DNA from 3 places in the Actinomadura sp. NPDC000929 genome. Region 2 is predicted to be linked to each of the others. Evidence: riboswitches for the same ligand, from Rfam matches in the RefSeq annotation. Region 2 holds a riboswitch; each other region holds the start of a gene.

Region 1 (7,724 bases), on a different contig from region 2:
GTGGACGAGAGGGGCGAAACCGACCGTGGCCAATGATCACATCGGGGCACCGGCGCAGCGGCCTGGCCGCGGGGCGGGCTCTGCGGGCACAGGCCTCCGCCGTCGCCTGGCGGCCGTCGCCGGACTGACCGTGGCGGTCTCCCTGACCTGCTCCCCGGTGGTGGCGCACGCCGAGCCCAAGCCGACCCGGGCGCAGGCCCAGAAGACGCTCGACAAGCTCAACGAGAAGATGGACCAGAAGGTCGAGCAGTTCAACCAGAACCGCGAGAAGCTCAAGGTCGCCAAGAAGAAGTTCGACGCCGCGACCAAGGCGAGCAAGCAGGAGCAGGCCGACTTCGAGGAGCAGCGGTCCAAGATCGCGCAGATGGCGGCCACCGCCTACAAGAACGGTGACTCGGCCGACGTCACCGGCTTCGTCGGCAGCAACGACCCGCAGTCGATCCTCGACCAGGCCGCCGTCTTCTCGCACCTGTCGCACGAGCGCAGCTCCCAGCTCACCCAGTTCCTCGCGACCGCCCAGCGGCTCCGCCGCGAGCAGTCCCAGGCGAAGGCCGCCTACGACGAGGTGAAGTCCAAGCAGGACGAGCTGAAGAAGCAGAAGCAGGACCTCGACAAGCAGGTGCAGAAGCAGAAGGCGCTCGTGCGCCGGCTCGGCGGCGGGAGCACCCCCTCCCGCCCGGGCGGCGGCGGCCCCACGGGCGGCACCTACAACGGCCCGGCGAGCGGCCCGGCCCGCACGGCGCTCAACTTCGCCTACGCGCAGCTCGGCAAGCCCTACTCCTACGGCGCCGAGGGCCCGGACTCCTACGACTGCTCCGGTCTGACCATGAAGGCCTGGGCCGCCGCGGGCGTCAGCATCACCCGCACCACCAACACCCAGTACGCCTACACCAGCTCCAAGCGGGTCGCCTGGAACAACATGCAGCCCGGTGATCTGGTGTTCTTCAGCAACCTCGGCCACGTCGGCCTCTACGTGGGCGGCGGCAAGATGATCCACGCCCCGCACACCGGCGACGTCGTCAAGATCAGCGACATCAGCTCCGGCTACTACAAGAGCAATTTCTACGGCGCCGGGCGCCCCTGACGCACCGCCTGACCCCCTGCTCCACGGGCGTCACGGGACCTCCATCGACAACGGACCAGGCTTGACCTGGTCCGTTGTTGATTTTGGGGGGGTTTGCCTTCTTTTGGGGTTTTGGTACCTTTGCACCACTCACGGCGCCCTCCAGACGCCGTGGACCCGCGGCGCCCACCTGGCGCCCCGGCCCCACGCGGCGCATCCAGCACCCGCGTGACGGCGGCGCGAGCCACGCGCCGCTCCCCCCAGGCGGCACGCCCCACGTGCCGTCCCGCGGCGCCCGAAGGCGCCGCACGGTCTCGTCGCAGACCCGGCCGACCCCGTCCACCGTGCGCACGCCCGCAGCGTGCATGGCGCTGAGCGCGCAGCCGCGGTGGCGTACACGGGGCAGGCCCCGGACGGTCCCCGGAGACGGGCCGCCGTCCGTCCACAACACAAGGCGCCGCTCGTTCGCACGCGGGAGACAGGTCCCGCGCCGGGCCCCATCTCGCCCCCAGGATCGCAGCGGCAGCGCCGAATCCGCCTCAGCGCGGAACCGGGGACCCATCTGCGCCGGAGTCCGGAGGAATTCTCCGGACGGGCATTCCGGCACCCGGGGTGAATCGGCGCGTCTCTCCCGGCAGTCCGGTGAGAGCCGCCGTAGGGCCACTTCCACGCCCGAACCCGTCAGCTAACCCGGTAGGCGTCTGGAAGAGAAGGAGTGAATCCCGCAGCGTTACCTGGGGCGTGGCCGCCACGCGGCCACGCCCCCACCCCCTGCACTCCGCGGGCGTCCACGCCCGCCGAGATTCCCCATTCAGAACCGGCGTGCCCGCCCCCGGGCACGTCACCGCCGAGTCCGCGGACCGCCGTGCCCCGCATGCGCGTCCACTGTGGAACCGGGGACCCACTGCGTCCTTTTCGGGGTGAATCGGCCTGCCTTCGCGGGCCGTAGGGCGGCTTCCACGCCCGAACCCGTCAGCTAACCCGGTAGGCGGCATGGAAGTCGAGGAGATCCCCCCGTGCCACGCGCGCACTGCAAGAAGACCCACGGCAGGCACCGCAAGCCGAACCCCCTGTCCCTGACCTGGCGGACGACCGGCGGCGTGATCGTCGGCGCCGCCGTGCTCGGCACCGCCGCCGCCACCGCGCAGGCGTCGGTCCTGCCGTTCGGCTCCACCCCGGTGAGGGCCGCCGCCGCGGCCGACCTCGCCCCCGGCCTGACGGCGCACGGCGGCCCGCCCGGGCGCCGTGCCGAGGACGAGCGCAAGACGACCGGCTCGAAGGCTCCGGCGAAGAAGGACCAGCCCGAGCAGCCGAAGGCGGAGACCTCCGAGAAGGCCGCCCCGAAGACCGTCGCGAAGTCGCGCCCCACCGCCGCGCAGGCCATCGAGCTCGCCCGCTCGCAGGTCGGCGTCGAGGAGGACGGCGGCGGCGAGACCAAGTTCCAGGACTGGTACATGGCCACGTCCCGCGCGCGGGAGACCCTCGCGCGCGACGGCGGCTCCCTCAGCGGCTACGGCGACGCGAACTGGTGCGACATGTTCGTCTCCTGGGTGGGCGAGCAGATCGGCTTCAGCGACCAGGTCGGCAGCGACGCCTGGACGGTCGCCCACGCCCGCTGGTTCCAGGAGCACGGCCGCTGGGGCAACGAGCCGAGGCCCGGCGCGATCGTGTTCTTCTCGTGGGGCGGCAGTGAGTCCGTCGACGACATCGAGCACGTCGGCATGGTGGTCAAGAAGATCGACGATGGCACGATCGAGACCGTCGAGGGCAACACCGACAACGCCGTCCGGATAAAGGAACGTTCCACAGACGTCGTCGTCGGCTACGGCTACCCGGACTACCGGTCGTGACGGCGCCCCACGCCCCGCGCCCTGCATAGGATCGCGCCCATGGAGGAAGGCCCCGGGCAGGACGCCCCCGTCACGCGGCGCAGGGTCCTCGCCCTCGGCGCGGGCGGGGTCGCCGTCCTCCTCGCCGGAGGCGCCGGCCTGGCGGGCTCGCGCTCCGGCGGCCGGGCGGCGGGCGCCCGTGCTCCCGGCTCCCCGTCCGCCGGGACGTTCAATCCCTCTCTGGCCTCCGCCGTCCTCGCCAATCGCGCCGCGGCCGTCCGCCAAGGCGACCGCATGGCGTTCCTCGCCACGGTGGGCAACGCCCCCGCCGCCTTCCAGGACACCCAGTCCCGCATGTACGGGAACCTCCGGAAGCTTCCCCTGGAAGGCTGGCGGGAGCGCGTCGTCCGCGTCGAGACCGTGGACGGCGAGACCGCCGTCGTCCGCGTCGAGGCGCGCTACAGGCTGCGCGGCTTCGACCGGAGCGACGTGGCCCGCACCCGCTACCTCACGCTGGCCCCGCGGGGCGGGGCGTGGACGATCGTCGGCGACGGGACGTCCCGCGGCCTCGCCGACGACACCGACATCTGGGACTGCGGCCCCCTGACGGTGGTCAGGGGCCGCACGAGCCTGGTCGTCGGCGACGGCGCCGGCCTCGACGGCATCGCCCGGCGGCTGGACGCGGCCGTCCCGGTCGTGACGTCCGTGGTCGGCACGGGGTGGGCGCGGCGGGTCGTCGCGCTCGTCCCCGCCGACGCGACCGTCGCCTCCGCGCTCGCCGGCCCCGGGCAGAGCCTCGGCCAGATCGCCGCGCTCGCCGCCGTCGCCCCGGCCGCCGGGGGCGGTCGCGGCGAGGACCGCGTCATCGTCTCCCCCGGCACCTTCGGCCGCCTCAACGAGCTGGGCCGCGACGTCGTCCTCGCCCACGAGCTGACCCACGTCGCCACCGGCGGCGCCCGCGACGGGCGCACCCCGCTGTGGCTGATCGAGGGCTTCGCGGACTACGTCGGCTACCGGCGCGTCAAGATCAGCACCCGGTCGGCGGCGGGCGAGCTGCGCCGCGAGGTCTCCGCCGGGCGCACGCCCTCCGCGCTGCCCTCCGCCGACGCGTTCGCCGGCGGCTCCCCCCGCCTCTCCCAGGCCTACCAGGAGGCCTGGCTCGCCTGCCGGATGGTCGCCGACCGGTACGGTGAAGCGGCGCTGGTGCGGCTCTACCGGGCCGCCGGGCGCGCCCCGGAGGCCGCGGCGCTGCGCGACGTGCTCGGCCTGACGCGGGAGCGCTTCACCGCACTGTGGCGCGACTACGTGAAGGAGGAGCTCGCATGAGCGAGGCGGAGACCGACGAGGACCGCGCCGGGGACTCCGCCGCCGGAACCCCCGGCGCCGCCCCCGCGCGCCGGCCCCGGATCGCCGCCGCCGTCGCCGCCGCCGTGCTCTTCGCCGGGGTCGCGACCGTGCTCGCGCGAACCACTCCGTGGAATCCGCTCCCCGGGCACGTCCCCGGCGGGCGGGTGGAACCCGATCCCGCGCTGGACTTCACCCCCGCCGAGATCGCCCGCTCCCGGGCGTTCGACTCGGCCGTCAACCCGCCCGCCTACACCGGGCTCCTCGTCGGCCTCGCCCTGATCCTGGTGCTGGGCCTCACGCCGCTGGGCGCCCGGTTCATCGGCTGGGCCACCGCGAGAACCCGCCGCCGGCCGCTTCGGATCATCCTCGGAACCATGGCCCTGACCACGCTGCTGCGCGTCGCCGGGCTCCCGTTCCACATCTGGAGCGAGTCCGTGCTGCGCCGGTACGGGCTGTCCACGCAGAGCTGGCCCGCATGGCTCGTCGACCAGGCGAAGTCCCTCGCCGTCACGTGGGTCATCTACACGATCGCCCTGCTGCTCCTCTACGCCCTCATCCGCCGCTTCCCGCGCCACTGGTGGGCCGGCGCCGCCGCGGGCGGGTTCGTCCTCGTCGTCTTCGCCTCGTTCGTCTACCCGCTCGCCGTGGAGCCCGTGTTCAACAAGTTCCACTCGCTGCCGGCGGGGCGGTTGCGCACCGACCTGCTGGCGATGGCCGAGCGGGACGGCGTGCCCGTCGAGGACGTCCTCGTCGCGGACGCCTCCCGCCGGACGACGTCCCTGAACGCCTACGTGTCCGGGTTCGGCTCCACGCGCCGCATCGTCCTCTACGACACGCTGCTGAAGTCGCCGCCCGCCCAGGTCGAGTCCATCGTCGGGCACGAGCTCGGCCACGCCAAGCGCGACGACGTGCTGTGGGGCACGCTCGTCGGCGCGCTCGGAGTGGCGGGGGCCATGTGCCTGCTGTACCTGCTGATGACGTCCCCGCGCCTGCTGCGGCGCGCCGGACTCGATCCCGGCGGGCCCGGCGCCGGCGGGACCGGGCCGGACGCGCGCCGCGGCGGTGCGGCGGCCGACCCGAGGTCCATCGCGCTCCTCCTCGCGCTCGTGACCGCCGGGACGACGCTCGCCGCCCCTGTCCAGAACCTCGTGAGCCGCCGCATCGAGGCCCGCGCCGACGCGCACGCGCTGGACCTCACCCGCGACCCCTCGACCTTCGTGTCGATGCAGCACGCGCTGTCCGTCCGCAACATCTCCGACCTGGACCCCGACGCCGCGGAGTACCTGCTGTGGCTCACGCACCCCTCGGCCCCCGACCGGATCGCCATGGCCCGCGACTGGGCGCGCCTGCACCGCGTCCAGGTCCCGCCGCCGCTCCGCTAGCCGCGGCTCAGTTGCCCTCGGCCCGCTGCTTCTCGGGCGCCTTGGGCCGGGCGCCCTGCTGCGCCGACAGGGTCGCGGCGTCCACGTGCGCGGCCGTCGTGACCGACCGCTTCAGCGCGCTGCCCTTCACCCAGTCCTGCCACTTCACCTGCCAGTACCCCCAGCCGTTCTCCGGCTCCAGCTGCCGGTCGCTGCCGGTCACCGTGATGGGGTCGCCGCGCTGGGAGAGGTTGTAGAACCACTTGGCGTTGGACGGGCTGACGTTGATGCAGCCGTGGCTGACGTTCTCGCTCCCCTGCGATCCCACCGACCACGGCGCGCTGTGCACGTACTCGCCGCTGTCGGAGATGCGCACCGACTTGTAGACGGTGAGGCTGTAGTACCCGGCGCAGCCGGGGCCGCAGCCGTCCCACTCCGACGTCATGATGGTCGGGTCCTCCTTGCCCATGGCGAGGTGGACCCCGTTGGTGGTGGTGTACTTGCGCTCTCCGCCCTTCCCCATGCTCGTCGGGATGGTGCGGGCCTTCTTGCCGTTGATCCGGACGACCATCTTGTGGCTGTCCTCGCCGGCGGTGGAGACGTGCGAGTCGCCGACCTTGAAGTCGACGCCGTAGTCCTTCCCGCCGTACACGCCCTGCCCGGTGCGCACGCCGCTCAGGTGCGCCCGGAACGACACCTTCGTGTGGGCCGGCCAGTAGCTCTTCGTCCGGAACACCGCCTCCTGGCTGCCGAACCAGCTCCAGCCGCCCTCGACGGTCCTGTCGGCGGTGACCTCCAGCGCCCGCTCGACCGCCGCCCGGTCCTTCACCGGACGGGCGAAGTGCATGATGATCGGGATGCCGACGCCGACGGTCTCCCTGTTGAACGGCGCCTCGATCGTGACGTCGTTGGTCTTCTTCACCACGGCCGTGGAGAAGCCGCTGCGGACCGTGCGGGTCCTGCCGTCCCGGCCGAGGGCGGTGGCGTCGACCGTGTACGCCGTGCCCGGCTTCAGCGTCCACCGGGACCGCCACCGCGTCCTGTCGGCGCTCAGGTCCCCCTCGACCACGCCGTCCTTCGTCGCCACCGTCACGTTCTCGATCGTGCCCTGCCGCGCCTCCACGGCGATGGGGCTGTCCGGCCGCAGCTTCCCGCCGCCTCCGGCCGGCGACACCGCGAGCTTCACCTCGTCCTTGCCGGCCGGCCCGACGCTTCCCGAACACGCCGCGGCACCCCCGCCGACGAGCACGCCGCCGACGACGAGCACGGCCGTGTACCGCCCCCGGTCTCCCGGCCTTGAGCCACTCACCCGCATGTGGACCCCCCGGTCGTTCCACTGGGCGATCTGTCGTTTTCCAGCCCGGTCGCTGGAAAGGCGCCCAGTATGTTCGAAAGGGCCGGTACCCGCTAAAAAGCGGACACCGGCCCCCGATGGGGTTCTTTTACTGATCAGTGGGCGAAATGACCCCGGTAGTACTCGAACACCAGACCGACGGACGTGAGGATCGCCGCGGCGGCGCCGAGGATCACCAGCCACCAGCCGAACACGACGCCGAGCGCCACGGCCGTGGCCGAGAGCGCCACGAACAGCGGCCACCAGCTGTGCGGGCTGAAGAAGCCCAGCTCGCCGGCCGCGTCCGCGATCTCGCCCTCCGGGTCGTCCTCGTACAGCGGGCCCGCGTTCGCGCGCTCGAGGCGCCGGACCGTGAAGTGGATGTAGAACCCGATGAGCCCGGCGAGGCCGACCGCGAGCGCGAGCGCCGTCGTGCCCGTCCAGTCGTTGGACCAGAGCCAGTAGACGACGTCGGTGGCGAGGAAGAAGACCGCGCACCCGTAGAACATGAACGCCTGGACGCGCATCGGCTACTCCCCCTTCGCCCCGGCCAGCTCGCCCTTGGCACCCACGTGCGGGTGGTGCAGGTCGAACGCCGGCCGCTCGGAACGGATCTTCGGGATCGAGTTGAAGTTGTGCCGCGGCGGCGGGCAGGAGGTCGCCCACTCCAGCGAGTTGGAGTAGCCCCACGGGTCGTCGACCTCGACGCGCGTGCCCCGCTTCCACGTGATGTAGAGGTTGTAGAAGAACGGCAGCATCGAGGCACCGAGGATGAACGAGAAGATGCTGGA
Region 2 (7,724 bases):
GACACCTCCACGTCCCGCGACACGGCCTTCGCGAAGATCGCCGCCCGCGTGGAGGGCACCGCCCTCGCCGCCGCCGAACTCGGCGTCTGACCCGCCGCCCGTCTCCGCCGCCACACCCTCGCACCCTCGGACCCGATGGCACGCCCGCGGCCGCCGCCGCAGACGGCATGGTCCGCTGACGGCGGTGCGGGGGTGGGGCGGCCCGTCCACCTCCAAGCGCCGCGTCCGGGCGGCGCGTGGACGGCTCACCACGTGCACCGGCCTCCCCGACGCCGACCCGGCCGTTCCGGCACGGTGGTCGGCCATCGCGGTCACCGGGAGGTGTGGTCGGTGGCCGCGTCCGAGGAGGGCGGGGTCCGGATGAGGAGCATCACCACGACGGCCACGGCGGTCAGGGCCAGTGCCGAGACGGTCGCCCCGGTGGTGTAGCCGTGCACGAGGGCCCCCGCCCGCGAGGCGGCCGGACCGTGCTCGCGCAGGTAGCCCGCGGTCGCGCCGATCGCGACGGTGTTGACGACGGCGGTTCCGATCGAACCGCCCATCTGCGACGCGGCGTTGACGACCGCGGCGGCGACCCCGGCCTCGCGCGGGGAGACGCCCGCGGTCGCCAGTGAGAACGCCGGCGGGAACACGGCGCCCATGCCGATCCCGAGCAGGACCTCGACCGGGACGACGGCGGTGGCGTAGCCGCTGCCCGCGTCGAGCCGGGTCAGGGCGGCCAGCCCGGCCGCGGCGATGAGCAGGCCGGCGGAGATCAGCAGCCGGGCGGGCACCCGCCGGGTGAGCCGGGCGCCGACGAGGTAGCCGCTCGCGGAGTTCGCGACGGCCATCGGCAGGAACGCCAGCCCGGTGCGCATCGGGGAGAAGTGCGCGACCACCTGGAGGTAGTAGGTGAGCGTGAGGAAGACCCCGAAGGCGCCGACGACCGCGGTGGCCACCGCGAGGTAGGCGCCGGCCCGGCCCCGGTCGGCGAGGATCCGCAGCGGCAGCAGCGGCGCGGCGTGCCTGGCCTGGCGCACGGCGAACAGGGCGAGCGCCAGGCCGCCGACCGCGAGCGGCGCGGTGGTCCGCCAGGCGTCCCAGCCGTGCGGGGCGGCCTCGCCCGCGCCGTACACGACGGCCGCCAGGCCGCCGGTGACGAGGACGGCGGAGATCCAGTCGACGCGCGCCCCGGGGAACGCCGGCGGCGCGGGAAGGACGATCCGTCCCGCCACCGACGCGGCCGCGGCGATGGCGACGTTGACGTAGAGGCACCAGCGCCAGTCGGCGTACTGGGTCAGCGCGCCGCCGAGCAGCAGCCCGACCGCCGCGCCGCTGCTCGCCACGGCGCCGTAGACGCCGAACGCCTTCGCGCGCTCCCTGGGCTCGGTGAACGTCACCGCCAGCAGCGACAGGGCGGTGGGCGCGAGCAGCGCGGCGAACGCCCCCTGCAGGGCGCGCCCGACCACGAGGACCCCGAAGCCGGGCGCGGCCCCGGCGATCATCGAGGCGACGGCGAACCCGGCCAGCCCGGCCAGGAAGCTGCGGCGCCGCCCGACCAGGTCGGCGATCCGGCCGCCGAGCAGGAGCAGCCCGGCGAAGGACAGGGTGTACGCGGTGATCACCCACTGCCGGTCGGCGTCGCCGAAGCCGAGCGCGTGCTGGGCCGTCGGCAGCGCGATGTTCACGATGGTGGCGTCGAGCGCGATCATCAGCTGCGCGACGGCGATGACGACCAGCGCCGCCCAGCGCCGGTTCGGGACGGCCGCGGACGGACCGGACGCGGTCCGCGCCGGGATGGCGGTCATGGAACCCACCTCCTCTAAGTGAAGGGTTCTCCTCCGGATATTAACTGGAGGTTTCTCCTCCGTCTAGAGGCGCATCGGGCCCGGATCGCCTCCCCGGCACGCCCACAACGGCGGCAGGCGACGGCCGGGGTGCCGGGTCGGCACGGCACTGAGCTGCGGAATCATCGCCCGCGACCTTGCCGTCTCTTGGTGATTTCAGTAGCTTTGCCCCTTCAAGACGCCTTCCAGGCGTTTTGTCCCACCGTGGGGTTTCCGAGCGCGGTGGGGCGGGGTGCCGTCCCCGCGCGACAAGGCCCGAGATCCCTCATCGATCGGGCCCCACATCGTCAGCGCCGCTGTCTCTCAGCGGCACCCGCCGAGTCCGCCGTGGCGCGGAGCCGGGGACCCAACCCGAACTGGGGTGAATCGGCCTGTCAGGCCGTAGGGCGACTTCCACGTCCGAACCCGTCAGCTAACCCGGTAGGCGGCACATGGAAGCAAGGAGCCCCCCTTGAAAGGCAAGCACCTCGACCGGCCGCGCGTTCTGCGGCCCGGCCCCTGGGTCACCGTCACGCTGACGGGCCTCGCCGTCTTCGGCGCGACGGCGGCCATGCCGACGACCCTGCAGCACGCGTCCACCGAAACCGTCGCCGCCGTCCAGACCGTGCCGCAGCAGCGGACCGCGCCGCGGCAGGCGGCGCCGCGGGAGCAGGTCAGAGCGCAGGCCCAGGTCCAGAAGGAGTTCAAGGCCCCAGCGAAGGCCGAGCCCTCGGCGAAGACCGAGTCGTCGGCGAAGGCCGAGCCGCGGAAGCAGGCCGCCGCGCCGAAGTCGGACGCGCGGTCCAAGGTCATCGCGCGGGCCAGGACCTGGCATCCGCACACCGGCCGGCGGGTCCCCTACAGCCAGACCAGCACGCACAACGGCTACCGCACCGACTGCTCGGGATACGTGTCCATGGCGCTGGGGCTGCCCAAGCCCGGGACGAACACCGTCGGCCTCACCGCGTCGCGGTACACCGAGCGAATCGCGATGTCCGAGCTGAAGAAGGGCGACCTCGTCATGGACGCCCTCGGCAGCAACACCACCCGGCACGTCGTCATCTTCGAGAAGTGGGCCGACAAGGAGCACTCGTCGTACTGGGCCTACGAGCAGCGCGGCCGGTACGGAACCGACCACCGCGAGCTCGACTACGGGCTCTCCTCGGGCGACGAGTACAAGGCGTACCGGCCGACGTCCCTCACGTAGGCGTCCCTGAAGACGCCCGGCATCGGCGGGACGCCGGTGCCGGGCGGAACGGGCTTGGAGAGAGAGGGGTCAGACCGAGCGGACGGCCCGCAAGGACTCCTTCAGGGAGCCGAGGGTCGAGAAGACGGCCGTGGGTTCGTAGCCGCAGTGGGCCATGCAGTTGGCGCAGCGGGAGTCGCGTCCCCTTCCGTAGGAGTCCCAGTCGGTCTCGTCCAGGAGTTCCTGGTAGGTCTGCGCGTAGCCGTCCGACATCAGGTAGCAGGGACGCTGCCAGCCGAAGAGGGAGTAGGACGGGATCGCCCAGGCCGTGCAGGGGAAGTCGACCTTGCCTTCCAGGAAGTCCAGGAACAGGGGCGAGTGGTTGAAGCGCCACCGCTTGCGGTTGCCGTCCCCGAACGCCTTGCGGAACAGCTCCCGCGTCTCCTGGACGCCGAGGAAGTGGTCCTGGTCGGGCGCCTTGTCGTAGGCGTAGCCCGGCGAGATCATCATCTCGTCGACCCGGAGGTCGTCGTTGAGGTAGTTCATGACGTCGATGACGGTCTGCGGCGTGTCCGTGTTGAAGATCGTCGTGTTGGTGGTGACGCGGAACCCCCGCCGCTTGCACTCCCTGACGGCCGCGACGGCGTCGTCGAAGACGCCCTCCTTGCACACGGACGCGTCGTGGCGTTCCCGCAGCCCGTCGATGTGCACCGCCCACGCGAAGTACGGCGAGGGCGCGAACTTGTCGATCTTCTTGGGGATGAGCAGCGCGTTCGTGCACAGGAAGACGTACTTCCTGCGGCGGACGAGCTCGTTCACCAGCTCGTCGATCTGCGGGTGCATCAGCGGCTCGCCGCCCGCGATGGAGACCATCGGCGCGCCGCACTCCTCGATCGCGGCGAGGGCCTGCTCGACCGGCATCCGCTTCCTCAGCACGTCGTGCGGGTGCTGGATCTTCCCGCAGCCGGCGCAGGCGAGGTTGCAGGCGAACAGGGGCTCCAGCTCGACGATGAGCGGGAACTTCTCCCGGCCGCGCAGCTTGTTGCGGAGGATGTAGCTTCCGATGCGAAGGCTCTGGCGGAGCGGCATGCTCATGGTGTCGGGACCTCCTCGTGCAGGGTGAACTCGGCGGTCCCGCCCGGTCCGCGCCCCCGCCTCATGCCGCGCCCTCCAGGTAGCGGCCGAGGGCGCTCAGGGGGAAGACCAGGCGGTACAGGTGGTAGTTGATGTAGAAGTCGCCGGGGAAGCCGGTGCCGGTGAACTGCTCCTCGTCCCAGTTGCCGTCCGGGCGCTGGTGGTCGACGAGCCACCGCACGCCGGCCTCCACGGCAGGGGTGCGCTCGCCCGCGGCGAGCAGCGCCAGCAGTGCCCAGGCCGTCTGCGACGGGGTGGACTCGCCCCGCCCGATCCACGCCGGGTCGTCGTAGGAGCGCAGGTCCTCGCCCCAGCCGCCGTCGGGGTTCTGGTGGTCCTCCAGCCAGACCACGGCGCGCCGGATCGCGGGCTTGCCGGGACGCACCCCGGCCGCGACGAGCGCGGGCACCACGCTTCCCGTGCCGTAGACGTGGTTCGCCCCCCAGCGCCCGAACCACGAGCCGTCCGCCTCCTGCGCCCGGAGCAGCCACACGACGGCACGCCTGACCACGGCCGACTCCGCGAGGCCCTCCTTGGACAGCGCCTCCACGACGTGGGCGGTGACGTCGGCGGACGGCGGGTCGATGACGGCGCCGAAGTCGCAGAAGGGCAGCTTCGTGCACAGCTCGCGGGTGTTGTCGGCGTCGAAGGCGCCGAAGCCGCCGTCGCGCGAGGCCATCCCCTCCAGCCAGCGGACGGCCCGCCTGATCGGCTCCTCCGCCGCCGGTAAGGCGGCCCGGCGCAGCGCCAGGATCGCCTCGGCGGTGTCGTCGGTGTCGGGGTAGACGTCGTTGTCGAATTCGAACGCCCAGCCGCCCGGCGGGACGTCCGGCCGCTTCACCGCCCAGTCCCCCGGCCCGCGGACCTCCTCGCCGACGATCCATTCGGCGGCCCGCAGCAGGGACGGGTGGTCGGCGGCCACCCCCGCGTCGGCGAGCGCGTTCACGGCGAGGACCGTGTCCCAGACGGGTGACTGGCACGCCTCAAGGCGGCGTCCCTTCCCGTCGCGGATCGTGAAGCGTTCGAGCCCGTCGAGGCCGCGCCTGATGACCGGATGGTCGAGGCCGTAGCCGAGCTCGTGCAGCGCCATCAGCGAGTACACCCACGGCGGCTGGATCCCGCCCCAGCAGCCGTCGGCCTCCTGCCTGGCGACGATCCAGTCGGCGGCCCGGCGCAGCGCCGCCCGGCGCAGCGGGCGCACCGGCCGCCTCTCGTACACGTGCAGGACGCGGTCGAGGGCGTTGAACGCCGCCCCCCAGCCGCGGGCCTCCCGGGCCGGCATCACGCCGCGGCGCAGTTCGGGCAGGTCGAACGGCAGGGCCCGGACCGGGCGCAGCGACCCGAGGATCGTCAGCGGGACGATCGTCTGCCGTGCCCAGCACGCCCAGTCGTAGACGTTCAGGGGGACGCGGCTCGGCAGGTACATCAGCTCGGGCGGCATGACCGGCAGGTCGTCCCAGGACCACTGGCCGAACAGCGCCAGCCAGACGCGGGTGAAGACGCGGCTGCCCTCGATGCCGCCCGCCTCCCGCACGTAGGCCGCGGCCTCGCGCATGTGCGCGGCGTCCACCGGGTCACCGGCGAACCTCAGCGCGACGTACGCCTCGATCGTGGTGGACAGGTCGGCCGGGCCGCCGTGGAAGTTCGCCCACGTGCCGTCGTCGCGCTGCCGGGAGCGGATCCAGCGCGCCGCGTCCTTGGTGTCGGCGTCGGAGCGGATGCCGAGGAACTGGCGGAGCAGCAGGTCCTCGGCGTCCATGGTCACGTTGGTCTCCAGCTCGGCCTTCCACCAGCCCTCGGGCGACTGGAGGCCGATCAGGCGGTCGCGGGCGGCGTCGACGGCGGCGGCGGCCGCGCCGGTGAGTCCGGACACGTCGGTGGTGGTCATGCAGCGCTTCCCTTCTCGCCGGCGCGGCGGGGTCAGTGGTCCCGGGAGGTGACGAACAGGGCGATGTCGCGGAACTCGGCGGCCACGGCGCCGTCCATGCCGGACTCGTCGAGGTGGCGCCCGGCGGCGGCGACGCGGCGGTCGGCCTCGGCGGAGGCCCAGTCGCGCCCGCCCGCCGCCTCGACGAGCCGGGCCGTCTCCCGCAGGGCGTCGTCGGACGGCGCCCCGGGGTCGGCGTACAGCGCGGCGAGCCGCCGCGACTCGGGGCGCCCGGCGTTCAGCGCGTACACCACCGGGAGCGACTTCTTGCGCGCCCGCAGGTCGGCCAGGACGGGCTTGCCGGTCGCGTCCGGGCTGCCCCAGATGCCGAGCAGGTCGTCGACGAGCTGGAACGCGAGGCCCATCTCGGCGCCGAAGCCGGTCAGGTGGGTGACGAGCCGGGCGGGGCCCTCGGCCAGCATCGCCCCGATCGAGCACGCGCAGGCGAGCAGGGCGCCCGTCTTGTCGGCCGCCATCGCCAGGCACTCGTCGAGGGCGACGTCGTCGCGCTGCTCGAATCCGATGTCGAGCGCCTGGCCCGCGATGAGCCGCTGCGCGGCGGCGGTCAGCGCGCGCGCCGCCCAGTGGGCGCCGCGCGTCTGCTGGTCCAGGAGCAGGTTCTCCGACAGCGCCATCAGCGCGTCGCCGCCGAGGATGGCGGCGGACGGGCCGAACACCGTCCAGGCGGCCGGGCGGTGCCGGCGGGTCCGGTCGCCGTCCATGATGTCGTCGTGCAGCAGCGAGAACGCGTGCACGAACTCGACGGCGACGGCGCCGGGCAGCGCCGTCTCCTCGGACGCGCCGGCGGCCCGCGCGGACAGCAGCGCCAGCGCGGGGCGCAGCGCCTTGCCGCCCGCGGCGGCGGGCTCCCCGTTCTCGTCGGTCCAGCCGAGGTGGTAGGCGACGACGCGGCGGGTCCACGGGTCGAGCCGCTCCGCGGACGCGCGCATGGCCTGGTCGACCAGGGCGCGCCCGCCGGTGATCGAGGTCGGGACGGTCATCGCCCGCTCACCCCGTCCGGGGCCGTCCGGCGCAGGTGGCGGCGGACGAGCCGGGCCGCGGTCAGGCCGCTGCGCACGGCTCCCTCCATCGTGTCCGGCCAGCCCGTGTCCGTCCACGCGCCGGCGAGGAACAGCCACGGCAGCCGGGTCGCGGACGCGGGGCGCAGCGCCTCGCTGCTGGGGCTCTGGCGGAACGTCGCGTGCCGCTCCCGCGTCACGAAGAAGTCGGTGACGCGGGCGCGGCGCGCGGCCGGGAACAGCCGCTCCATCTCGGCGAGGTAGACCGCGCGCAGCGCGGCGGTGGGCGTGTCGATCCAGCGGTCGGCCGCCGAGACCGAGACCGCCAGGTACTGGCCGCCGCCGGTGAGGCCGCTGACCGCGGTGCGGTCGAACACCCACTGGACGGGCGAGCCGACCGCCGCGGCGAACGGCGGGTCGGCGCCGTCGACCCGCAGGACGGGACGGTCGTAGACGACGTGGACGTTGACGATCGGGCTGGAGCCGAGGCCGGCCCAGCGCGCCCGGCCGGGGGCCGCCTCCTCGGGGACGAGCGCGGCCGCCGCCCGGTGGGGCACGGCGACCACGACGGCGTCGGCGCCGACCGGGGCGCCGTTCACGACGAGCTTCGGACCGGCGTCGATCGCCGTCACCTTCGCGTTCAGGTGGATCCG
Region 3 (7,724 bases), on a different contig from region 2:
GGTCGAGGTCGGCGAGGGCCAGCGGCACCAGTTCGGCGCCGAGCTCGGCGGCGCGGGGCGTGATCGTCTCGGTCAGCCATGCCCCCACCGCGGGGCCGAGGGCGCCGGGGCGGGTGCTGCACACCAGCACGAGGACGCGCACCTGTTTCGTTGACATGTAAATGAACCTAGGCGATAGGTTGTTTACATGTCAAAGAACCCGCCGGACGAGCCCGTGCGCTGGCTGACCCCGGACGAGGAACGGGCGTGGCGGGCCTTCCGCCGCATGGTGATCGCCGTCCAGACCGGCACCGCCCGCGACCTCTCCCAAGTCGGCCTCTCCGAGCCCGACTACGAGGTGCTCAGCACGCTGTCGGAACGGCCGGACCACGCCGGCACCCTGCACGAGCAGGCCGCGAAGATGGGCTGGTCGCGCAGCCGGCTCTCCCGGCACGCCACCCGCATGGAGGCCCGCGGCCTCATCCGCCGCGCACCCGACCCGGCCGACGGAAGGGGCTGCCTCCTGGTCCTCACCGAACACGGCCTGGACACCTTGACGGACGCCGCCCCCGCCCACCTGGAGTCAGTGCGCCACCACTTCATCGACCGCCTTGGACCGGAAGACCTCACCGCCCTGGAACACATCGCCGGAAAGGTGGAAGCCCCGGACAGGGCGAACGGCCGCCCCGTCCGCTAGGTCCGCGGACCGGCCTCCAGGAGATCGGCGAGCTCACCGAACCCGCGCACGACGAGGTCGCATTCCACGTCGTCCGCCCGGTCGGCCGTGAGAGAGGGCCCCTTCTCCAGCGGACGCTCCAGGAACGCGGTGGCGAGCCCGGCTCCCCTGGCGCCGTCGATGTCCCACTTGTGCGCGGCGACCATCAGCACCTCCGCCGGTTCCACGTCCAGCAGCCGCACTGCTGTCAGGTACGCCTCCGGCTCGGGCTTGTACGTGCGGGCGAGCTCCGCCGACAGGATGCAGTCGAACGGCAGCCCCGCCCCCTTGACCAGGTGCGTCAGCAGGGCGAACCCGCCGTTGGACAGCGCCGCCACCACGCGGCTCTCCCTCAGGCGTGCCAGGCCGTCCACCGAGTCGTCCCACGCGGGCAGGCGATGCCAGGCCCGGACGAGCCGCCGCCGTGCGGTCTCGTCGAAGGCGTCAGCAACGCCGTGCAGCTCCAGCAGCTCGTCCAGCGACTCCCGGTGCAGCGTGTCGAGGTACACCCACTCCCGCTCTCCGCTGCTGACCCGCTGCATGGACGGGAGGTACCGCTCGCGCCATTGGTCGGCGAAGGCCTCGCTCTCCAACGCGACACCGCACTCCGCAGCGATCGCCGCCACCTGGCCGGCGACCCCTGTCCGCCAGTCGACGGTCGTCCCGAAGATGTCGCAGGTCACTACCTGGATCGCTCTGACGTCTAATCCCACTGGCACTCCCTCGCCCAGGAGCGCCCGGATGGCGCCCCACCCCAGTCCTACCCCGGACGTGACAGACCCCGCCCTCGTCCGAAGACGGGAGCGGGGTCCGTGGTGAGGCCAGGAGGGGTCACCCGGTCGGGCCTGATCAGCCGAGGGGCTTCGGGGCGCCCTTCTTGCCGGCGCCGTGGCCCCAGGACAGGATCTCGTACTTGACGCCCTTCAGGTGGCCCGCCGAGGTGCCCGTGTCGTACTTGCTCCGCGGCTTCTTGCCGTCCACCAGGTGGCGGAAGGTGTAGGTGTCGAGGTCGAGCATGACGCCGCGGTGCGACGGCTCGCCCGGCCCGCGGTCCCCGACGAAGCCGGTGACGCTGCGCCCCTTGTAGGTGACCTTCACCTTGGTGTGCATGGGCCAGCTCGGGCTGGCGAACAGGCCCTTCTGCATCGGCTTGCCGCCCGCCGGGGCGCCCGTGTCGCCGTTCACGCCCGAGCCGTCGTCCCAGAAGTAGGACGCCTTGGTGCTGCCCGACAGGACGGCGTGGCGCTTCGGCGCGACCTTGGCGGTGCCGTGGTGGGTGGCCTTCGCGGCGGGCTGCCCCACCTGCTGGCCGGTCACCTTTCCGGTCACCTGCTTTCCGGTGACCGGCTGTCCGGTCACCTTGTGCCCGCTCACCTGTTGTCCGGTGACCAGCTGTCCGGTCATCTTGTCGCCGGTGACCTGCTGCCCGGCCACCTGCTGTCCGATGACCTTGTGCGACATCGGCTCGTCGGCCTGGGCCCCGTGGGAGGTCCCGGCCGCCACGCCCGCGGCCAGCAGGCCCGCGAGAGCGGTACCGATCAGGGCGGTGTCGATGGCTCGCTTCTGCATGTTCATCCTTTGCTCGGTGGTCCGGGGCGCCGGGTCACGGCTTCGGCTAGTCGGGGGCTCGCCGTTCGGGCGTGACGGATCCGGCGCACGGCACGTGGGCGTGCTCGCGACGTGGGTGTGATCGCGGAGGGATGGAGAAGGGGGAGGCACCACTGGACGGTGCGGGGCAACGGGCCGCTCAGCGGCCCTGGCTCACCGGTACTGGGGGTAGCCGTAGCCGGCGACGGTGGACGTGTCGCGGACCTTCTTCTTCACCGCGTCACCGGTGTTGCCCTCGATGGTGTTGATGGTGCCGTCGTGGTTGTCCTTGACGACGATGCCGACGTGCTCGACGCCCTTGATGCCGCCGCCGTTCCAGGCGAAGAAGACCACGGCGCCGGGCTTCGGGGTCTGGCCGAAGCGGCCGGTCTTCTTGAACCACTTGGCGTGGCTGACGGTGTAGGCGTCGGCGCCCATGCCCTTGGTGCCGGTGTGCTGGCCCAGCCAGGACACGAACATGTCGCACCAGGACTGGCCCTTGTAGACCGAGGCGCTCTTGGAACCGATGCGGTGGGCGTTCTGCTCGCCCAGCGGCGAGCCGACGTACCAGTCGTTGAACTTGCTGTTGCCCGAGGCGTCCTCGTGGGTGCCGATCTGCGTGCGGGCGAGCTTGATGACGTCCTGCGCGGAGGCGCCGGCGGTGGCGGTCTTCGCGCCGTTGGCGCCGGCCTGGGGCGCGGCGGCGACGTGCGCGGTGTTCGCGGGCTTGGTGTCCGCATGGGCGGACGGGGCCAGGGAGGCGAAGCCGAAAGCGCTCGCCAGGGAGAGGACGGCTCCGGCGGCGAAGCGGGTGCCCATGCGCTTGGTCAGGTCGAAAGTACGAGCGGTCATGCGAAGGTTCTCCTGAGGTCTTCCAGTCCGCCTACCGGGTTAGCTGTCGGGTTCGGGCATGGAAGTGGCCCTACCGCGACCCCGCGCAAGGCGGGAGTGCGGATTCACCCCGGTGTTTCGGTGGGTCCCCGGCTCCGCTCGGCCAGTGATCGGCGCTCTGCGGACTCGGCGGCGGACGTGCCTTGATCGGCCGTCCTGATGATCAGGGACTCGATGCGCCCGTCACGATCTGGTCGGGCGCTCCGGACGGGCTTTCCCGTCGGTCACACACCCACAACAGGTTCAAGCGGCCCCATATTTCGTCAAGCCCACCCCAAAGACGCTGCTGACCTGTAAAGACTCCCCAAAGCGCCCTCAACGCAAGGGCTGCGGTCCAGTCAAGTCGGCCCAAGATTTCTGGTCGCCACCTCGCCCCAACGGGAGACGATCACCCCCGAGCGCGCCCCCACCCGCGGGCTGGTCATCAAGGTGCCCAAGTTCACGACCGACCAGGACGCGTCATAGTCGCACCGGAGCCGGGCGCGAATGCGTGGTCCTGCTGGAGCGCCGGCGCGGTGAGTCGGCCCTCATCAACTCACCCCTCAGCGCGGCGAGTGACACGGCTCCGACCAGGACCGTCCCGTCGGGAAACCGGAAGACCGGCACTCGCGGGCCGGACACGCGAGCGGACCGAGCCGGTTCCTCGTGGGGCCGCTCGCCGTCCCACCTGACGCCGGTCGCGGACGCCAAGCCCCGCAGCACGTTGACGTCGCCGATGTCCAGACCGTCACTGAAGTAGGCGCGGTAAAGACGGGCGGTCATGTCCTCGGCGGTGCCGTGCGCGGCCGCCAGCGCGATGAGCCGGTGGGCGTCGGCGGTGCGGGCGGGCACGATCCGGTCGAGGTTCACCACCAGGCCGTCGACCGCCGCCGCCCGTGCGATCTGCTCGACCCGCGCGGTGGGCGCGAGAGGGAAAAGGCCGCGGCTCGGCGGCGGTTCCGCCGCGGAACCCGCGGTCTGGTACGGCCTGAAGACGACCTCCAGTTCGCCGCCACCCGCACGGTGCTCCTCGGCGGCCCGCTGGAAGCGGGCGTAGCCGAGCGCCGACCAGACGCAGGCGATGTCGTGGGTGAACTCAACTTTCATGGGTTCGTCCTTCGATGGCGGCACGGATCGTTCCGTGCCGCCTCAGCATGCCCGCCGCCGCTCGCCGCGTCAATACGGAACGTTCCGTGCCGCCTGAGGGCTATGCTGTCCCCATGTCACCCAGACGTCCTGAGCGCCGAAGTGAAGAGGCCGCCAACGCCGTCATCAAGGCCGCCATGGACCTGTGCCAGGAGGTCGGGTACCGCAAGGTCAGCATCGAGGGCATCGCCGCCCGCGCCGGCGTCGGCAAGAACACGATCTACCGCTGGTGGCCGTCCAAGGCCGCCGTGCTGCTGGACGGCCTGCTGTCCACCTGGAAGATGGACGCGACCTTCCCCGACACCGGTGACTTCGTCGCGGACATCAAGACGCAGATGGCGGCGGCCTCGCGCATCCTCGGCGACCCGCACGTCTTCCCGCACTACCGCGCACTGATCGGCGAGGCCCAGCACGACCCGGACCTCCACCAGGCCTTGTGGGACAACTTCATCGGTCACCTGGCGGGCGCCGCGGCCGACCGCATCCGCGTAGCGCAGCGCAAGGGCCAGGTCCGCGCCGACGCCGACCCGGTCCTCGTCACCGAACTGCTCTACGGCGCCGCCTACTACCGCCGCCTGCTCACCCCGCGCACGGCCGACGCCGAGCACGTCAACGCCATCGTCGACCTCGCAATGACCGGCCTCGCCCCACCGGCCGACACCTCCACGCAGTAGCACGCCTCACCGCTTCTGGGCGCCCCTGCACATGCCGCCCGCGCAGGTGCTCACGGTTTACGGCGGGCGAGCAGGGCCCGCGGACCTGACCGGCCCAGCCCTCAGACACCTACTGCCACCGCAGCGCCCAGCGCCAGCAGGACGGCACCGGTGGTCATGCTGAGCCCCCGCAGGACGGTCGGCTGCGACACCAGTGCGCGTCCTCGGCTGACGGCCCAGGTGAGCAGCATGTACCAGGAGGCGCTGACGAGCGCCCACAGGGCTCCCAAGGCGACGGTCGACAGGAACACCGGGCCTTCCTCGGTCACGAACTGGGGCAGCACCGAGATGGCGAACACTCCCGCCTTGGGGTTGCCGAGGTTGGTGACCAGGCCGGTGAGGTATCCACCCGTGAAGCCGGTGCCGCGCCCGTCCTGCTCGGGCGGGCGGGGGGACCCGACCGTGAGCGCGGTCTGGAGCGTCTTCACCCCGAGGATCATCAGCACGATGCCGCCGGCGATCCGGAGCACCGCGTACGCGGTGGGGCTGGCCAGCAGGACGGCGGACAGCCCGGCCGCGGCGGCCGTCGACCACAGCAGGAAGCCACTGGCATTGCCCGCGAGCGTGCCGTGGAGCGCAGGCCGGCCACCCTCCAGTACCTGCCGGATCATCAGCGCTTGACTCGCGCCGGGCAGCATCGCCAGCAACAAGGTGGTGATGACGAAGACGGGCACATGCGTGGGCATGGGAACGAACCCCTTCCGGGGATTGCGGCCGACGAGTGTGCCACCAGGCTTCCTCGCTCCGCGCCCCTAAGGGAAGTTAAAAGAGAAGGATGCAGCGTTAGCATTGGTGAATGCTGGTGGATCCGGGGCAACTGCGGCTTCTCGCCCTGATCGAGCGGCACGGCTCCCTGACAGCGGCGGCCCACGCACTCCGGCTCACGCCCGCGGCGGTAACCCAGCAGGTGGCCAAGGCCGAGCGCGACTGGCAGGTCCCCCTGGTCATCCGTGGCCCTCGCGGAGCGACGCTAACCGCGGCCGGTGCGCTGCTCGCCTCCCACGGCCGGACCGTGGAGCAGGCATCGCACCAGGCCGAGGCGGAACTGGCCGCACTGCTCGGCCACCTCTCGCTCCGCCTCCGGATCGGGACGTTCCAGGCGGCCGCCCTGCACCTGCTGCCACCGGCCCTGACGGCCCTGCGCCACCGCCACCCGGCCGCCGACGTCTCCGTCATCGACGTGGTGTCCGGGCGCGGAGCGGACGAGATCAGCGCGGGGAACCTGGACGTGGCCATCGTCGCGTCCTGGGACACGCCGCTCGCGCCGCCCCCGCACCTACGGGCGCACTCGCTCCTGGTGGACCCGATGGTCGTGGTCCTCCCCGACGACCACCCACTGGCCACCGGGCAGCCCGCGGACACCGAACTCCACCTGGAACAACTGCGCGACGAATCATGGGTCTCCATCCTGGCCGGCCATGCCGCCCGCGAACAGTTCCACAACGCCGCCCGCAAGGCCGGCTTCACCCCAACCGTGCGGTTCGAGACCGAGTCCTATGACGTCGCCCAAGCCCTGGTCGGCACAGGCATCGCCGTGGCCCTGGTGTCACGCCTGGCCCTGGCCCACGTCCCCGGCACCACCCATCGCGAACTGGCCCACCCCAAGCCCTACCGCCACCTCTACGCCGTGACCAGAACCGACGCCAGCCTCACCCCACTCGCGGACATGCTCATCGACCTCCTCCGCGATGTCGCCCGCGACATCACCGCCACCTGGGCCACCCCACACGGCTCCTGAAAAGCCCCGTTCTAAATCGATCACGAACCCCCTCCTGGCTCGGAAGACCTCCCCGGCGGACCTGAGCGGGGTGTCGGGCCCCTCAGCCAGGGCGCTTCTTCTCGCGGGTCGAGGTCAGCAGGTCGGCTCCGGTGTGGACGGCCATCAGGGTCGCGGGGAGCAGGATCGCGGCGTCGCGGAGTGTCCGCGCCGGGTCGCGGCGAACGCCTGCGCGGCCGAGCGCGCGCCAAGCCCACAGGGAGAACGGCACGACGATCGTGGGTGCTGTGGCGACACCCGGGGTGTAGCCGCGTTGCCTGACGCTCAAAGCCAGGTGTCCGAGCCCGTGCACGCCGAACCCGGCCAATGTGGCCTGATAGAGCCGGGACCTCCCGCCGGTCCGCGCGCCGTCCACCGTGGCGGCGAGCATCAAAGCGCCCATGAGAGCGATGGCCGTGCGGGCGTGCGCCGTGGAGACCTCGCGACGCAGCCACACCGGTCCCGGAGCGCCGCCGCCCGCGTTCTTCCGCGACCAGGGAGCCATGGTGAACCACTCTTCGGCGTCGTTGGCCGCCCAAGCCAGCAGCAGCCCCCAGGTCACGCTCTTACGGATCATCCCCGCCTCCCTTTACGTTACGAGTCGTGCTGTAATATTTCTGAAATGAGCGAGCAGCGCAAGGGGGCCCCAGGACGTCGCGGCCGGCCGCGCAGCGCCGACGTCGACCGCGCCGTCACCGCGGCGACGATCGAACTGCTGGCCGAACAGGGATACGCGAAGCTGACGATCGAGGCGGTCGCCGCGCGCGCGGGGGTGGGCCGGCCGGCGGTGTACCGGCGCTGGCCGACCAAGGACGACCTGGTGGTCCACGCCCTGGTCGAACAGGTGCCGCCGCTGGCCGTTCCGGACACCGGCGACGTGCTGCGCGATCTGAAGGAACTGTCCGCCGGGTTCGCGCTCCGGCTGGCCGGCTCCCCGCTCGGTCGGACCGTCCTTGCC

What was found. A riboswitch is a leader RNA that binds a small molecule or an ion and turns the genes downstream of it on or off. The one in region 2 is predicted to bind cyclic di-AMP.
Region 1: another riboswitch for cyclic di-AMP. It lies ahead of ABWI04_RS22840 (CHAP domain-containing protein); the one in region 2 lies ahead of ABWI04_RS21710 (NlpC/P60 family protein).
Region 3: another riboswitch for cyclic di-AMP. It lies ahead of ABWI04_RS01765 (CHAP domain-containing protein); the one in region 2 lies ahead of ABWI04_RS21710 (NlpC/P60 family protein).

Annotation. Positions count from the first base shown of each region.
Region 1 is NZ_JBEUPA010000067.1:17,683-25,406, forward strand. Features, by position in the region: gene ABWI04_RS22835 (C40 family peptidase) at 131-1,084, shown strand; cyclic di-AMP (ydaO/yuaA leader) riboswitch at 1,580-1,778, shown strand; cyclic di-AMP (ydaO/yuaA leader) riboswitch at 1,915-2,070, shown strand; gene ABWI04_RS22840 (CHAP domain-containing protein) at 2,080-2,913, shown strand; gene ABWI04_RS22845 (hypothetical protein) at 2,953-4,218, shown strand; gene ABWI04_RS22850 (M48 family metallopeptidase) at 4,215-5,621, shown strand; gene ABWI04_RS22855 (L,D-transpeptidase) at 5,629-6,909, opposite strand; gene ABWI04_RS22860 (cytochrome c oxidase subunit 4) at 7,050-7,460, opposite strand; gene ctaD (aa3-type cytochrome oxidase subunit I) at 7,464-7,724, opposite strand, start outside.
Region 2 is NZ_JBEUPA010000061.1:16,763-24,486, forward strand. Features, by position in the region: gene ABWI04_RS21700 (cobalamin-independent methionine synthase II family protein) at 1-90, shown strand, start outside; gene ABWI04_RS21705 (MFS transporter) at 312-1,787, opposite strand; cyclic di-AMP (ydaO/yuaA leader) riboswitch at 2,131-2,268, shown strand; gene ABWI04_RS21710 (NlpC/P60 family protein) at 2,278-3,012, shown strand; gene hpnH (adenosyl-hopene transferase HpnH) at 3,082-4,086, opposite strand; gene shc (squalene--hopene cyclase) at 4,148-6,013, opposite strand; gene ABWI04_RS21725 (polyprenyl synthetase family protein) at 6,046-7,053, opposite strand; gene hpnE (hydroxysqualene dehydroxylase HpnE) at 7,050-7,724, opposite strand, start outside.
Region 3 is NZ_JBEUPA010000003.1:40,885-48,608, forward strand. Features, by position in the region: gene ABWI04_RS01745 (GNAT family N-acetyltransferase) at 1-157, opposite strand, end outside; gene ABWI04_RS01750 (MarR family winged helix-turn-helix transcriptional regulator) at 188-676, shown strand; gene ABWI04_RS01755 (haloacid dehalogenase type II) at 673-1,407, opposite strand; gene ABWI04_RS01760 (RlpA-like double-psi beta-barrel domain-containing protein) at 1,544-2,263, opposite strand; gene ABWI04_RS01765 (CHAP domain-containing protein) at 2,456-3,133, opposite strand; cyclic di-AMP (ydaO/yuaA leader) riboswitch at 3,148-3,298, opposite strand; gene ABWI04_RS01770 (DsbA family oxidoreductase) at 3,632-4,258, opposite strand; gene ABWI04_RS01775 (TetR/AcrR family transcriptional regulator) at 4,372-4,971, shown strand; gene ABWI04_RS01780 (LysE family translocator) at 5,073-5,696, opposite strand; gene ABWI04_RS01785 (LysR family transcriptional regulator) at 5,807-6,748, shown strand; gene ABWI04_RS01790 (HXXEE domain-containing protein) at 6,831-7,343, opposite strand; gene ABWI04_RS01795 (TetR/AcrR family transcriptional regulator) at 7,389-7,724, shown strand, end outside.